DNA from 4 places in the Janthinobacterium darwini genome. Region 2 is predicted to be linked to each of the others. Evidence: predicted binding sites of a transcription regulator. Region 2 holds the regulator's gene; each other region holds the start of a gene.

Region 1 (3,719 bases), on a different contig from region 2:
GAGGGCCGTATCATGTCACGCATCATTGCAGGTCATTTTCAGTTGCAGGAGCAGATAGACGCCGCGCGCGCCGCCCTGAACCAGGCGGGCTTTCCCGATAGCCGCATCAGCGCCTTCTTCGTCAACCAGCCGGGCCAGCACGACTTGCACGCGTTTGGCGGCGACCGCGACGTGTCGCCTGGGGCCAAAGAGACGCCGGAGGGCGTGGTCGAAGGCGTGGCCGTCGGGGCCGCCGTGGGCGCGGGCATCGGCGCGGCCGCCACCCTGGCGACGGGGCCGCTGGGCCCGGTGGTGGGAGCGCTGGTGGGCGCCCACGTGGGCTCGCTCTACAGTTTCAATAAAATGAAGGAGGCGGGCGAATCCGAGAAGCATGGCGACAAGAACGGCGAAAACCGCCGCCAGCCACGCCATCCGGGCATGCTGATTGCCGTGGCACTGGGCGGCCTCGACGAGCGCGAACGGGCGCTCGAGGTGATGCACCGGCTGGGCGCCGAGCATATCGAGGAAGCGGAAGGCACGATTGCCAATGGCGACTGGTACGACTTTGATCCGCTCAGCATTCCCGTGCTGGTGGCGTGAGCCTGCGCACCAGCCGTGCAATATGCTTAAATGCCGCGCCGTACGAATTTTAGGTATGATCCTTGTTAGTATTGGTAATCAATGCCGACAGGGATAGTTTCCGCGCGCCCGTAGTGACACTGGACCAAGGTGACTGCCTGTAGTACTTGCCTCGCATGCTAACGAGTATGAATAGGAGGTCGCGTCATGACACAGGCATGGTTCATTCTGACACGGGCCGATGGGCGCGACATCTGCGCGCCCTCGCCGGCACAGCTGGCCGATGCGCTGGCCGAAGTCTACCGCGGCGGCGTCACGCCGGACGGTAGTCCGGCCGCTGTCTTGTTACGCTTTGGCTACGACGACGGCTTGATGTATCAGGTCGAGGTCGCTAGCGGAGGCGAAGTTACTTTCGAGGAATGGTCGGACCGCGATTGCGAAATCGCCCTGGCCAGTCCGCGCCATATGTCAGCCCTGCCGCAGGACGCCGCTCTGCAGCTGTGGCAGTGGCTGACGCAGCGCCAGGTGGCGAAGATCCGCAGCCAGCCCTGGCAGGGCGGTTAGCCCTGCCGTCTCTCCCAAGGCCTAGTGCGCCATCAGCACGGGGATCGTCATGCTTTGCAGTATCGTGCGCGTGACGCCGCCCAGGATGGTCTCGCGCAAGCGCGAATGGCCATACGCTCCCATCACCAGCAAATCGGCCGACAGGTCGGCCGCCTGCGACAGCAGCGCTTCGCCGATATCGCCGCGCCGCACGCCACCGCCATCGAGCAAATGCAGGCGCGCCTCCACGCCGTGCCGCGCCAGGTAGTGCGTCAGCTCGGCGCCCGGCTGTTCGCCATGCTCGGTGGCATGCACCTGGGCATCGAAGATGGCTACGTGGACTTGCCCCGCGCGCTGCAGCAGGGGCAGGGCGGCGCTCACTGCGCGGCTCGCTTCCTTGCTGGCATTCCAGGAAATGAGCACATTGCGCGCGGCCGCCGGCGGCGCCAGCAGGGGAAGCGGCGGCGCATACGGCACGATCAGCACGGGGCGGCCCGAATGCAGCAGCACATAGGCGGGAAAGTCGCGCATCACGGACGGCGATTTATCCTTGGCATTGTATTGGCTGATGACGACCAGGTCCGCATAGCGGGCCAGCTGGCTAATGCCGCCCGCCGCCTCGTCGTCGAGCACGCGCTGTTCGAACGAGGCGACGCCGGCCGCGCGCACCTGTTGTTCGAAACCGTCGAGGGCGCGCGTGGCCCGTTCGCGCAGGAAATTGAGGTGCAAGCTCAGGTTCGGGTCGGCATCGAGGTCGGGCTGGTTCTGGTACAGCAGGCGCGACACGCCCGTCAGCGCTACGCCCGTCAGGTGGCCGCCGCAAGCTTGGGCGATGCTGGCGGCCGTTTCGATGCGGGCTGCGCGCCCGGCGCTGTCGTCGATGTGGAGCAATACGGTCTTATACGTCATGGCCTGGCCTCTCGCTGTGCAGTAGTGGCCATTCTGGCACAATCCGGGGTGCCGGCCGCGCACGACTGCATCAGGCTGAGCACTTGATCTGGCGCAAAGCTGGCGATAAGAACTGCTCCTACACTTGATCCCACGCAGAATAACCATAACAAGCGGGGAGGGACAGCAATGAGGGAACAGAAGGTAGCGCTGGTCACAGGCGGCATGGGTGGGCTGGGCACGGCCTTGTGCCGCCGGCTGTATGCGGCGGGCTTTGCCGTCGTGGCGGCGCACACGCCTGGCAATGCGCGCGTCGGAAGCTGGCTCGACGAGCAACAGGCGCAGCAGTATTATTTTCATCCCTTGCCGCTCGACGTGAGCGATTTCGATGCCTGCAGCGTAGCCGTGGCAGGCGTGCTGGCGCAGTTTGGCCGCATCGACGTGCTGGTCAACAACGCCGGCATCACGCGCGACCAGAGCATGCGCAAGATGGAATTGCCGCACTGGGCCGAGGTCATGCGCACCAATCTCGACAGCCTGTTCAACATGAGCAAGCAGGTGCTCGAACCGATGCTGGCCAAGCGCTGGGGCCGCATCATCAATATCTCGTCCGTGAATGGCCAGAAGGGCGCATTTGGCCAGTGCAACTACGCGGCCGCCAAGGCGGGCGTGCATGGCTTCAGCAAGGCGCTGGCGCTAGAAGTGGCGCGCCACGGCATCACCGTCAACACGGTCTCGCCCGGCTACCTGCGCACGCAGATGGTGACGGCCGTGCCAGCCGATATCCTGGAAACGAAGATTTTGCCGCAAATTCCCCTGGGTCGCCTGGGCGAACCGGACGAGGTGGCGGCCCTGGTGGCCTACCTGGCGTCGGACGAGGCGGCGTTCGTCACGGGCGCAAACATCGCCATCAATGGCGGACAGCACATGAGTTAATCAAGCCGAGTCAAGCAAGTTGAGTCAAGCAAGCTGAGTCAGGCGAGCTGAGTCAGGCAAGCGTGCAGCTTGCAGCAGGGCAATGGCAGTAGAGGAGACCCGTCCACCCAGCCGGCACACAGACGCTGGCGGACAGACGGATGGCAGTTGCTAGACAACAGGGGGCAGGGTAGTGATGCCTTGCCCTTTGTTGTTGCGCAGTCATGGTGGCGAGCGCTGGGCTTTTTCCAGCCGTGTCTGGCAATCGATGCACAGGAGCGCCTCGGGGCGCGCATTCAGACGCGACAGGCCAATGGCTTCGCCGCAGTTGTCGCACAGGCCGTAGCTGCCATCGGCAACCTTGACCAGTGCGTGCTTGATGATGGCCAGCTGTGCCTGATTGTGCTCGGCCGCTTCGCTGACGAGGTCGTTCAAGGTGCGCACGCTGGCGTTGTCGGCCGGCGAGGCTTCGATTTCATTGAGCAGCGAGGCGCGCGCATCCGCTTCGGCCGCTTCGTTCTCTATCTGTTCCAGCAACGCCAGCTTGCGTTGCTCCAGCACGCCTTGCAGGTGCTGCAGCTGGTCTTGCGGCAATCCATTCATGGTCATCACCCGGTAAGAGCTTATTGTCATCATGGTAATCCAAGATTGGCAGCTCTGCTTGCGCCACTACCTGCGCCGCATTTGACGCGACGCAGGCAGGCATGGGCCGTTCTAAGCTGGGTCCTTCAGGCAGTTGACCATCCAGGCGACGCCGAACTGGTCTTTCAGCATGCCGAAGCGCTTGGCCCAGAATGTTTCCTCCAGCGGCATCT
Region 2 (3,719 bases):
CAGCATCTCGAAGGGCACGCTGAACCAGAAGCGGCTGCCCTTGCCTTCGCTGCTGGCCACGGCGATATCGCCGCCCATCATGTGGATCAGTTGCTTGCTGATGGCCAGGCCCAGGCCCGTGCCGCCGAAGCGCCGCGTGATGCTCTGGTCGCCCTGTGAAAAGGCGGAAAACAGTTGCTGTTGCTGCAGTTCCGTCATGCCGATACCCGTGTCGCGCACTTCGAAGCGCAGCCAGGCGCACCCGTTTTCTCTCTCGGCCAGGCTGACGGCCACCACCACTTCGCCGCTCTCGGTGAACTTGATGGCATTGCCGGCCAGGTTGACGAGGATTTGCTGCAGGCGCTGGGCGTCGCCCACGAGGCGCCGCGGCACGTCGGGCTCGACAGCGATGGCCAGTTCCAGCTCCTTCTCGCCCGCATTCATCGTCATCGTCGTGGCCAGGGTATTCATGACTTCGTCAAGGTCGAACTCGACGGGCGACAATTCCATGCGGCGCGCTTCGATCTTCGAATAATCGAGCACGTCGTTGAGGATGCCCAGCAGCGACTGGCCCGCCACGCGCACCATGGTCAGATACTTGCGCTGTTCCGTGTCGAGCCTGGTATTGCCCAGCAAATAGACCATGCCCAGCACGGCATTGAGGGGCGTGCGGATTTCATGGCTCATGTTGGCCACGAAGTCGCTCTTCGCCCGGTTGGCCGCCTCGGCCCGGTCGCGCTCCAGTTCCAGTTCCGCCGCGCGCGATTCGAGTTCCTGCTGCAGGCGGTCGCGTTCGCACATCAGGCCGTTGAACGCCTCCGTCAGTTCGCCGATCTCGTCGCGCTGCTGCACTGGCACGGGCGTGAAGCGGCTGCCGCTGGTGCGCAGGGCCAGCAGGGTATCGCGCAGGCGCACCAGCGGCGACAGCAGGCGCACGGTAACCCAGCCCAGAACAAAAGCGGCCAGCAGCGAAGCGAGGATGCTCCACAGCACCAGCCGGTACAGCACGCCATCAAACGGTTCGAAGGCGTCCTCGATGGGTAGCGAGGCGGCCAGCAGCCAGTTCACCGATTTCAGGCGCTTGAAGCTGTTGACGGCCGTGATGCCGCGGCTGTTGGTGCTGACCATGCTGCCTTCGCCATCGTCCTTCAGCATCTGGGTGGTCGTCAGGTTGGCGTTCGGCTGGCGCGGCTGCAGCAAACGGCTGGTATCGGGGTGCAGCACGTAGCGCGGCACGGCGCCGCGCGTGAGAATGAAGTAATAGCCGCTCTTGCCGATCTTTTCCGAGCGCAGGCGCCCCAGCAGGTTGTCCTTGTACAGGCGCAGCACGCCGATCACCACACCGGCCACCTGGCCATCGGCGGTGAGCACGGGCGCCACCATCTGCACGATGGGCATGCCGCTCGATTTGCCCAGCATCGGCTCGGTGATCATGGGCTGGCGTGTGCGCAGGACGGTCTGGAAATACTCGCGCTCGGCAACATTGATGCCGGCGCGGCCCGTGACCAGCGGCATGTCGGCCACGATGGCGCCTTGCGCATCGAGCACCAGCACGTCGTCGAACAGCACCAGCATCGAGCGGCGCGAATAGTATTCGCGCAGCTTGGCGGGTTGGGCGATCAATTCCGGCGGCTGCTGCCTGGCCGTCAGGGTGACGATTTGCAGCAGCATGCCCAGCTTGTCGTCGAGCTCGGCGGCGGTGCGGGTGATCAGGGCAGATTGCTGGCTCAGCAGTACTCGCGTGAAGTCAGCGCGCATGTGCTGCAACTGGATCATGGTGACCAGTGCGATCATGGCGATCGAGGTCAGGCTGGTGGCCAAGGCGACTTTTGCTTTGATGCCGAGAGGCTTCATGATTTCCTTTTCAGTACCGGGCGGCACAGGCGGCAGATAATGCTGTCAGGAATTTTCCTATCAATACATCAACTTGGCAAGCGGTGCCGCGCAAATTGCCCTCGCTGCAAGGGCTTTTGACGATGTTGCCATATAATTAAAGTCAGAACGTCGTTTATTCAGCGCAATTGGGGTGAAATTGGCACACGGCAACCGTGTATGCAGTAAACTCGGTATTGCATTTTCTAAAAGGTACCGACATGACTGAAGCGCTCCTCACTCCCACCTTGCCCACAGTGACCGTGGAAGCGTTGCGTGCGCGATGCTCGACCTGCAGCATGCATCAATTGTGCCTGCCGATGGGCCTCGATGTGGGCGACATGGACAGGCTGGATCAGATCATCGGCCGCCGCCGCAAGATCGTGCGCGGCGCCTCGCTGTTCCGCATCGGCGACTCGTTCCAGAACCTGTACGCGATCCGCCTGGGGCACTTCAAGACGTACCAGATCAATCCGGGTGGCGAAGAGCAGGTGACGGGCTTCCAGATGGCAGGAGAACTGCTGGGCATGGACGCCATCAGCGCCGACCGCCACCACTGTAATGCGGTAGCGCTGGAAGATAGCGAAGTGTGTGAAATCCCGTTTTCCAGCCTGGAACAATTGCTGGGCAGTATGCCTACCCTGCTGCGCCATTTCCACCGGATGATGAGCCAGGAAATCACGCGCGAGCAAAGCGTCATGCTGTTGCTGGGCAATATGCAGGCGACGCAGCGCTTTGCCGCCTTCATCGTCAACCTGGCCTCGCGCTATGAGGCGCGCGGCTATTCGGGCAGCAATTTCCAGCTGCGCATGTCGCGCGAGGAAATCGGCAACTACCTGGGCCTGACCATCGAAAGCGTCAGCCGCTTATTGTCCAAATTCAAGAAGGAAGGCTGGCTGCGCGTCTCCAACCGCGAGATCGAGATCTTGCAGCCGGCCAAGTTGAAGGCCATTACGGCCGGTACGGACGTCTGCAAGTAAGTCTTACAGCTCTTCATCCGCGTGCAGCGCGATGCTGCGCTGCAGCGGCCAGGTCCAGATGCCGGACAGGCGCCACTCGCGTTTGTCGTTTTCCACCAGCACTTGCCAGCGGCTGCGCTCGAGCATCGGCAGCGCTACCGAGAAGTTGCCGGCCGCATCGGGCTGCACCAGCAGCTTGATATCTTTTTCCGGCAAGGTCGCATGCGCCAGATGCAGCTGCAGCGGACCCTGGTAAGCCTTGCCGAAGCTGTGCACGGAACCACTGAGGCGCGCTGACGCCACGTCATACGACAGGCTGGTATCCATCGCCAGGTCGCTGGCGACAGTATCGCGCCGCAAGTCCTGGTTGATCGCCTTTCCCTGCTTGTAGTAATCGCCCACCACCAGCGCATCAGGCTGCGTAAACGCGATATAGCCCATGAAGCTGCCGACGACCACGGACAGGCCGGGACCGATCATCAGCAGCCATGGCCAGCGATGCTTGTACCACGGGGCAACGGGGGCTTGCAGCTTGAGACTGTCGGACATGATATTTCTCCTGTTTAATCGGCCAATCCCCATCCGGGGACTGGCCTTCCTACATTAGCGCGGTACGATGAATACCGCGCTTTCACGCACATGCAACGATGGGTCGTCCAGCGAGTGCAATTCGATCGCAATCTTGTTCGAGCCCTTCTCGCCCACGCCGTGCGGCACGCGCAGGCGGATCGGCCAGCCCAGCGTTTCCGTCGGCTGCAAGGTCACTTCTTCGCGCGTCAGCAAGGTCAGGCCCGGCAAGCCGGAAGCGCTGATTTTAAAATGCTGGGTTTGCTCCGAGGTGTTCATGATCTGCAAGCGGTAAACGTTTTCGATCATGCCGTCTTCCACTTCGCGTCCCATCGAACCGCG
Region 3 (3,719 bases), on a different contig from region 2:
GGCGGCGCCCAGCGCGCAGTTCAGGCCGATGGTCAGCGGTTTCGCGTGGCGCACGGAATTCCAGAAGGCGGGCACGGTCTGGCCCGACAGGATGCGCCCCGAGGCGTCCGTGACGGTGCCGGAAATCATCAGCGGCAGGCGCACGACGGTCGGATTTAGCTCGTAGAACAGGTCGATGGCGAACAGGGCCGCCTTGCAGTTCAAGGTATCGAAAATGGTTTCCACCAGCAGCACGTCGGCGCCGCCTTCCACCAGGCCCTGCGTCTGCTGCAGGTAGGCGGCCACCAGCTGGTCGAAACTGACGTTGCGCGCGGCCGGGTCGTTGACGTCGGGCGAAATCGATGCCGTCTTTGGCGTGGGGCCCAGGGCGCCGGCGACGAAGCGCGGCTTGTCCGGGGTGGAATACTTGTCGCAGGCGGCACGCGCCAGCTTGGCCGCCTGGACGTTCATTTCATAGGCCAGGTGGGCCATGTGGTAATCGTCTTGCGCGATCGTCGTCGCGCCGAAAGTATTCGTTTCGATCAGGTCGGCGCCCGCCGCCAGGTAGCGCTCGTGGATTTCCTGGATGATGTGCGGCTGCGTCAGGGTCAGCAGCTCGTTATTGCCCTTGACGAACAGTTCACGCGCGCCACTATCGGCCGGCGCGGTGAAATCGATGAAGCGGCCAGCGGGGCCGCCGCGGTACGCTTCTTCGTCGAGCTTGTATTGCTGGATGATCGTGCCCATGGCGCCGTCGAGTATCATGATCCGTCGCGCAAGAATGGCGCGCAAGGTGGCTTCGGTCGGGGACATGGCGGGGATCACGGTATCGTTCATTTCATGCTTTCAATAGGCAAACGGGCGGCGGCGCGGCGACAAGACTTTACGAGGCGGATGCGGGACAGCAGGATCAGCTGACGGAGAGTTGCCGGCCGGGTAGGGCAGGCAGAAGGTGGCAATCGCCTGATTTCACCGGGTCTAAAATTATACGGCATCAGGCTGCTTTGGTTTTAAGCAAAAGCGGCCGTTCGCGCCACGGCAGGCCTTCTTGCAACACATCACCTTCCACCTGGCCTGCTTCTGAAATTACATTTCTGAAAATCTTACTCAAAATGTTAATTCTTCCAATAAAGTTGGCAGGAAAATACGGTGTCTGGGCTGTGGAAAAATTTCCACATTATTTGTGCTGTCTGAGGATATTTTTAATGAATTGAATGGCAATAGCTGCAAAGGAAAATAATTGTGACTTAAGTCAATGCAGAGCGAAGCGAATAGTTCTCAACATAGCGATTGCCAATCAGATACGTTATTTATTATCAAAACCAATTGAATCAAAAGCAGCAATAGTTGTCTCTAGGAATCGAGTTAGCCCATAATATTGGTTCCTCGAAAGTAAATTCTCACCAAAAATCTCCAATATGTCACATTTCCTTCGTGTCCTCCCCGGCATCGCGCTACACCAACATGGTTGCCAGCCATGAAAAACCATTTGCTTATTGCATTGTTTGTCGTGCTGGGCCTGTCCGCTTGCGGCGGGGGAGGCGGTGGCGGTGGCGACACGGTGGTGGCGACCACCTCGGGCAATCCTGTCGTGATGCCTGCCGTGACGGCAGTCTCGGCGGCGAATCTCGCCGTTGGTGGCAGCCTGGTGGTGACGGGTACGAATCTGAGCCGCGTGACGGCCTTCCAGGTGGGCGGCGTGAAGCTTGCCACCAGCGCCGCCAGCGATACCAGCGTGACCCTGGCCATGCCGGGCGTGCCCGTCTCTGGCGCCTTGAGCCTGGTCAGCGCCAGCGGCACGGCGGCCACCAGCTATAACGTCAATGTGTACCTGCCATTGAGTGTGGTCAGCGTCGCACCAGCGACGGGCGGCGTCGGTTCCAGCGTGACGATCGCGGGCGCTGGTATGGGTGCCGTGACGGCGGTGCAGTTTGGCAATGGCGCAGCAGCAACGCCGCAAAGCCAGACGGCCGGCAGCGTGACCGTGCTGGTGCCCTTGGGTGCGGCAACGGGGGCGCTGACGGTGCGCGGTCCTTACAATGATGCCATCAGCAGCGATACGTACAAGGTATTGGCGAGCGTAACCGTGACGTCGATCACCTCGGCCGTCAACGGCGGGACCTTGTCGGTGACGGTGCAGGGCAGCAATCTTGACCAGGTCAGCTCGGCATCGGTGGGCAATACACCGGCCGTGATCGTCAGCGCCAGTGCCAGCCAGCTGCTGTTGACTGCACCAGGCTCGGCAACGGGCGATGTGATGCTGTCAGCCGCTGCGCGCGTTGCCGTCAATGCGGGCGCGGTGTCGGCCTTTACCCTGGGCAGCATTGATTTCGCGCAAGTACTGAATTTGAACGCCAGCAATACGGCCTTGCGCCTGACGCGCGGCAAGCCGGCCGCCGTACGCGTGTCCGTGCTGGCCCCGCAGGCGGGCCAGGCCAGTCCCGCCGTGACCTTGAATGCGACCACCGCCAATGGCAGCAACCTGGGAAGCATCAGCATGAGCGGCCCGTCGGTTTTGCCGACGCAAAAGAACGATGACAGTTTCAACGGCAATTTCAGTGCCATCCTGCCTGCAGGCTGGATCTTGCCGGGCGTGCGCGTGCGCGTGACGGCCATCGGCAATAACGGCGTGCAAGTGAGCCAGGAAGCGGCACCCGTGGTGGCCAGCTTGGCCAGAATCCGCTTGGTGCTCGTGCCCTTGAGCACCGACGATGGCGTGGCGCAACTGCCTGACGCCGCGGTGATCCGCGCCGCGCTGCTGCGCGTGTATCCGTATGCGACGGAAAATATCAGCATCACCACGCGCGCGGCGCTGAGCATGCCTGGCAGCAGCACGGCCGACAGCTGGTGGAGCGATGCCCTGGGCAAGCTGGAAGACAAGCGCGCGCTGGAAGACAGCGGCGCTTATTATTATGGTTTCGTGCCGAAGATGTCTTCCACGCGTGCCGCCGGCCTGGCCTACATCAACCTGACTGGGAATAGCCACGACTTCACGTCGGCCATCGGCCTGGACGCCAAGGCCAGCAACATCGCATCGGTCGATCCCTTCGGTAATCAATGGCCTGAATGGCTGACCACGCTCGTACATGAGCTGGGCCACAACCATTCGCTGCAGCACGTTGCCTGCGGCGGCGCGGCCAATGCGGCTACCGACTACCCGTATGTCAATGGCGATCTGGGCCCGCAACCTCTGTATAACAGCGACTATGCGGGCAACATTGGCCAGCTGAGCAAGGCAGTCTATGGCAGCACGCCGATGAAGGATGTGATGAGCTATTGCAGCGGCGCCTGGTTCTCCGATTACAGCTATGCGCGGGTACAGCAATTCCTGGAAAAACGCAGCACGCAAGTGACGGGCAGCAATGTGCTGGCCGCCAGCATGTCCGTGGCCCAGCAGGGCTATCTGACCATTTCCGGTCGCATCACGCCGACCGGCGTGGCCTTGCGCCCAGCCGTTGCCTCGTCCACGCGTGTGGGCGCAGTGGCCAGCGGCAGCGGCCAGGCGTACACCCTGCGGGTCCTGACGGCGTCGGGAGCGACTATCGACTTGCCCTTTGATGCCGTAACCGTGGCTGACCATGGCGGCAGCGCCATGAGCCACTTCCGCGTCAGCTTCGCCAACCCGGGAGAAATCAGCGACGTGCAGGTGCTGGCAAATGGCAAGGCCTTGGCCAAGCTGGAGCGCCCGGCGCGCCGCAGCAAGGCCGCCGCCAACGATGCCACGTTTGATACGACACAAA
Region 4 (3,719 bases), on a different contig from region 2:
GGGGGTTGCTGGCCGCCGCCAGGGTGTCCGCGCTGTCGGCGCCATCGGCGTTGTCCGCTGCGTACGGCATGGGGGTTTCCGCCACGCCCGGGATGAGGCCATCCTGCCTGCCGCTGTCCTTGCTGATGCACTCCTTGCTGGTCATCGTCGCTCCCGTGGCGTGGTCTAGAATTTGAGCAGGGCGGCCGTCATGACCCCGCTGTACAGCAAAAACAGGCTGCCCAGACAGGCGGTAAATCCATAGCGGGCGCGGCGACGGCGCACCTGCTGCAGCGGCGTCCAGTTCATCGATACCGTACCCAGCACGTTCAAGCCCGTGGCATCGCGCAGTTCGGCGGGGCTGAGGAAGGTGGGGCGCACCTGGCTGATCAAGAGGGCCGTGGCGATGCCGGCCACCAGGGCTGCGCCCAGCGCCGCGCTGAACAGCAGCGGACGGTTCGGGCCGACGGGCGCATATTGCACCGTGGGCGGATCGATGATCTTGAAGGCCATCATCTCGGTGGTGGAACTGAGTTCGCCCGACAGCTTGGCCGCTTCGCGCCGGCCAATCAGCTTTTCATAGTTTTCCTTGTTGATGATGTAGTCGCGGTTCAGTTGCGCCAGCTGCGATTCCACCTCGGGCACGGCATTGCTTTGCGCCAGCAGGCGCTCATTGCGCGCCTTGTATTCCTGCACGCGGGCGCGGATGGCGGCCACCTTGGCGTCCGCGTCCGTCAGCGCCACCTTCAGCTGCTGCAGCATTGGACTGTAGTTCTTGCCCGGGTCGCCTGACGCCGTTTTCAGCTTGCTTTCCTCGACCTTGCGCTCTTCCAGCTGGGCAATGAGGCGCTTCGAGGCGATGATGTCGGGGTGCAACTCCGTAAATTGCATGCGCAGGCTGTCCAGATTCTTGTTGAGCGAGGCGATGCGCTCGTCGAGTTCCGGGTTCGTGATGGCCGACGCGTTCGGCTCCAGGTCGAGCACGGGCTCGTCGCCCTCGATCTGGCTCAGGATGGCCTTGCGCGATTGCTCCGCCTCGAGCAATTCCAGCTTCGCATTGTTCAGACTATCGGACGACATCTGCAACTGGCTGCCATAGTCGATGCCCTGGCGCGGCAGCAGCAGATTGTTGCGGATCTTGAATTCCTTCATCAGGTTTTCCGCCGCGCTCAGCTTGTCCTCGTAATTCTTGATCTGCTCGTCGATGAATTGCACGGCTTTCTGCGAATCGCCTTTTTTTCCCTGGAAACTGCCTTCGACAAAGATGGTCAGCAGGCTTTGCACCACGTCGCGCACCAGCTTCGGGTCGCGTCCGCTGTAGCTGATGGTGTAGATATCGTAGGCGTTGGTGCCGGTGATCTTGATGCGGCTCATCAGCTCATCGAGCCGGGCTTCATGTTCGCGCACGGTCTTCGAATCGAGATCGAGGTCGACCATGCGCATGACGCGCTCCACGTTCGGGCGGCTGAGCAGGGTGCGGCTCATGATGGCCACCTGCTGCTCCGTGTTCGGCACGCTGGTCATGCCGGCCAGCAGCGGCTTGAGGATGGTTTGCGTATCGACAAACACGCGCGCCGACGTCTGGAAGTCGTCGGGTAGCGTAATCACCCTGATGAAGCTGCCGATCGCCACCAGCCATGCCACCAGCACTGCATGCCAGCGGTATTTCCAGATGCCCTTCAGGCTGGAAAGCAGTTGCTGTATCAATTGCTCCATGTCGCTTCCTTCAGGTGACGGTGCTGCACGGTCGATGGCTGGGCGGCGCGGACAACGGCGTCTTGCAAGGAATGCTTGCCTGTTGAGTAAGCAAAGTATAGAGCGCCTATCGGGCAAGATTTCCCAAGATGATTGCTTCTTGATACGCCTCAAGGTTCACTTGCCGGGTTTTAATAATCATAGGAAATTCGCGGCCCAGGCTGGTTCTGCGGGAACTGCCATGGACGCGCCATCGACTCGAAGAGGCCCCGCATGAATCCGTTTCGCCGTGCATTTGTCTGCCACACGCTGGTCCTGGCCTGTAGCGCGAGCTTGCTGGGGGGCTGCCGCACACGCTATCCGCTGGCGCCCGCCGACGACAGCGCCCCCATGCACGATTACCTGATCGGCCCGGGCGACTCCGTCAACATCGTTGTGTGGCGCAATCCGGAAGTGTCGCTAACGGTGGCCGTGCGGCCGGACGGCAAGATCACGACGCCGCTGGTCGAGGATTTGGCCGCCAGCGGCAAGACATCGACCCAGCTGGCGCGCGACATCGAGCAAGCCTTGGGCAAGTTCATCCAGCAACCGGTGGTGACGGTCATTGTCACCAATTTCTCCGGCCCGTACGGCGAGCAGATCCGGGTCATCGGCGAGGCGGCCAAGCCGCAGGCGCTGCCGTACCGCCTGGGCATGTCGCTGATGGATGTGCTCATCGCCGTGGGCGGCATCACGGACTTTGCCGCTGGCAACAAGGCCAGCATCATCCGCACAACCGATGGCAGGCAGCAGCAGCTGGGTGTGCGCCTGGATGACCTGCTCAAGAGTGGCGATATTTCCGCCAACGTCATGATGCGGCCGGGTGACGTGCTATTGATACCGGAGAGCTTCTTCTAGTAACGAACTCAGCAATATTAAAACAGCAGTGACATTTGTCTTTTTGTACTCTTCAGCAAATTTCAGCGTGCAATGTTGCCATCCAAAGGCGCCATCTTCTGTTTATTTGCCTGGAATTGGGAACTTTTCTCGACTTTTTCTTGTCTCAAGGCATTGGCTTCAATCCGTAGCGATTGCGGCCGATGAACGTGAGGACAAGATGAGCGTGAAAGATGAACCCATTATTTCCTTCGACACGCCAGGCACCTTCAGTGACCTGGTGGTGGGCGAGGGACAGATCGACCCGGCCATGGAGCACGAGCTCGACCTGCAGCGCTTTCATATCCGCATGGCCAATTCGCGTGGCCGGCGCGAAGCGGCCAGTTTGCTGATCCGCAAGATGTACGGCTGGCGCGGCTATGCCGTCGATCCCGGCATCGCGCATGCCCTGAACAAAATCACCCTGTTTGCGGAAACGGCAGGCTCCACCGTCGGTACCATGACCTTGTGCCTGGACAATGAAGAGACGGGCTTGCCCGCCGATGAAAACTTCCGCGACAAGCTCGACGTGCTGCGCGAGGAGGGGCGGCGCCTGTGCGAACCATCGCGCCTGGCCATCGACAAGGGCGTGAGCAAGCGCGTGTTTGCGGCGCTGATTCATATTTCGTATATCTATGCCCACAATATTCACGGTTTTACGGATTACGTGATCGAAGTCAATCCACGGCATGTGGTGTTTTACAAGCGCATGCTCGGTTTCAAGGATTTTGGCGGCCAGCGAGAGTGCACGCGCGTGGGGGCGCCGGCCGTGCTGCTGCGTCTGGACCTCGACTACATGGGGGCCAGGATCCGCGAGTACGGCGGCATGATGGAGCAGCATGGCGGTGAACGATCGTTTTACCCCTATTTTTTCCCGACATGGGATGAACCTGGCATCACCGACCGGCTGAGGCAGGGACGCAACTGACGCATTTATCTTTCAGCAGGATCGTTTGCATGTGGCTGCCCGGAATCGCGTAGGTGATACCGCTGGGCGTGCTGATGGCCGCTTCTTTCAAACCTTTGACATACACCATGTTGACGATGCCGTAGACGAGACCGGTCTCGGGGTCGCACAGGGGCTGCCGCTGCTGCCCGGATACGCCGTCGCGTCCAGCTGGAACACGATG

The links. The regulator FNR, encoded in region 2, switches genes on or off when oxygen is low (the NO sensors DNR and NnrR bind a similar motif). The targets are predictions, from matches to a motif close to TTGATNNNNATCAA.
Region 1: ACQ4WZ_RS14350 (universal stress protein) is a predicted target of FNR. The motif match lies at 2,094-2,107, and genes of this name have one in related genera.
Region 3: ACQ4WZ_RS25460 (IPT/TIG domain-containing protein) is a predicted target of FNR. The motif match lies at 1,222-1,235, and genes of this name have one in related genera.
Region 4: ACQ4WZ_RS08925 (XrtA system polysaccharide chain length determinant) is a predicted target of FNR. The motif match lies at 1,835-1,848, and genes of this name have one in related genera.

Annotation. Positions count from the first base shown of each region.
Region 1 is NZ_JBNYXX010000001.1:3,120,579-3,124,297, reverse strand. Features, by position in the region: gene ACQ4WZ_RS14360 (glycine zipper domain-containing protein) at 13-579, shown strand; gene ACQ4WZ_RS14355 (hypothetical protein) at 766-1,122, shown strand; gene ACQ4WZ_RS14350 (universal stress protein) at 1,144-2,010, opposite strand; gene phbB (acetoacetyl-CoA reductase) at 2,179-2,925, shown strand; gene ACQ4WZ_RS14340 (TraR/DksA family transcriptional regulator) at 3,127-3,540, opposite strand; gene ACQ4WZ_RS14335 (VOC family protein) at 3,619-3,719, opposite strand, start outside.
Region 2 is NZ_JBNYXX010000004.1:347,854-351,572, forward strand. Features, by position in the region: gene ACQ4WZ_RS22855 (response regulator) at 1-1,833, opposite strand, end outside; gene fnr (fumarate/nitrate reduction transcriptional regulator Fnr) at 2,073-2,831, shown strand; gene ACQ4WZ_RS22865 (FixH family protein) at 2,835-3,359, opposite strand; gene ccoG (cytochrome c oxidase accessory protein CcoG) at 3,414-3,719, opposite strand, start outside.
Region 3 is NZ_JBNYXX010000006.1:205,833-209,551, reverse strand. Features, by position in the region: gene metH (methionine synthase) at 1-792, opposite strand, end outside; gene ACQ4WZ_RS25460 (IPT/TIG domain-containing protein) at 1,457-3,719, shown strand, end outside.
Region 4 is NZ_JBNYXX010000001.1:1,917,829-1,921,547, forward strand. Features, by position in the region: gene ACQ4WZ_RS08920 (XrtA-associated tyrosine autokinase) at 1-145, opposite strand, end outside; gene ACQ4WZ_RS08925 (XrtA system polysaccharide chain length determinant) at 166-1,695, opposite strand; gene ACQ4WZ_RS08930 (XrtA/PEP-CTERM system exopolysaccharide export protein) at 1,948-2,571, shown strand; gene ACQ4WZ_RS08935 (N-acyl amino acid synthase FeeM domain-containing protein) at 2,771-3,517, shown strand; gene ACQ4WZ_RS08940 (S1 family peptidase) at 3,605-3,719, opposite strand, start outside.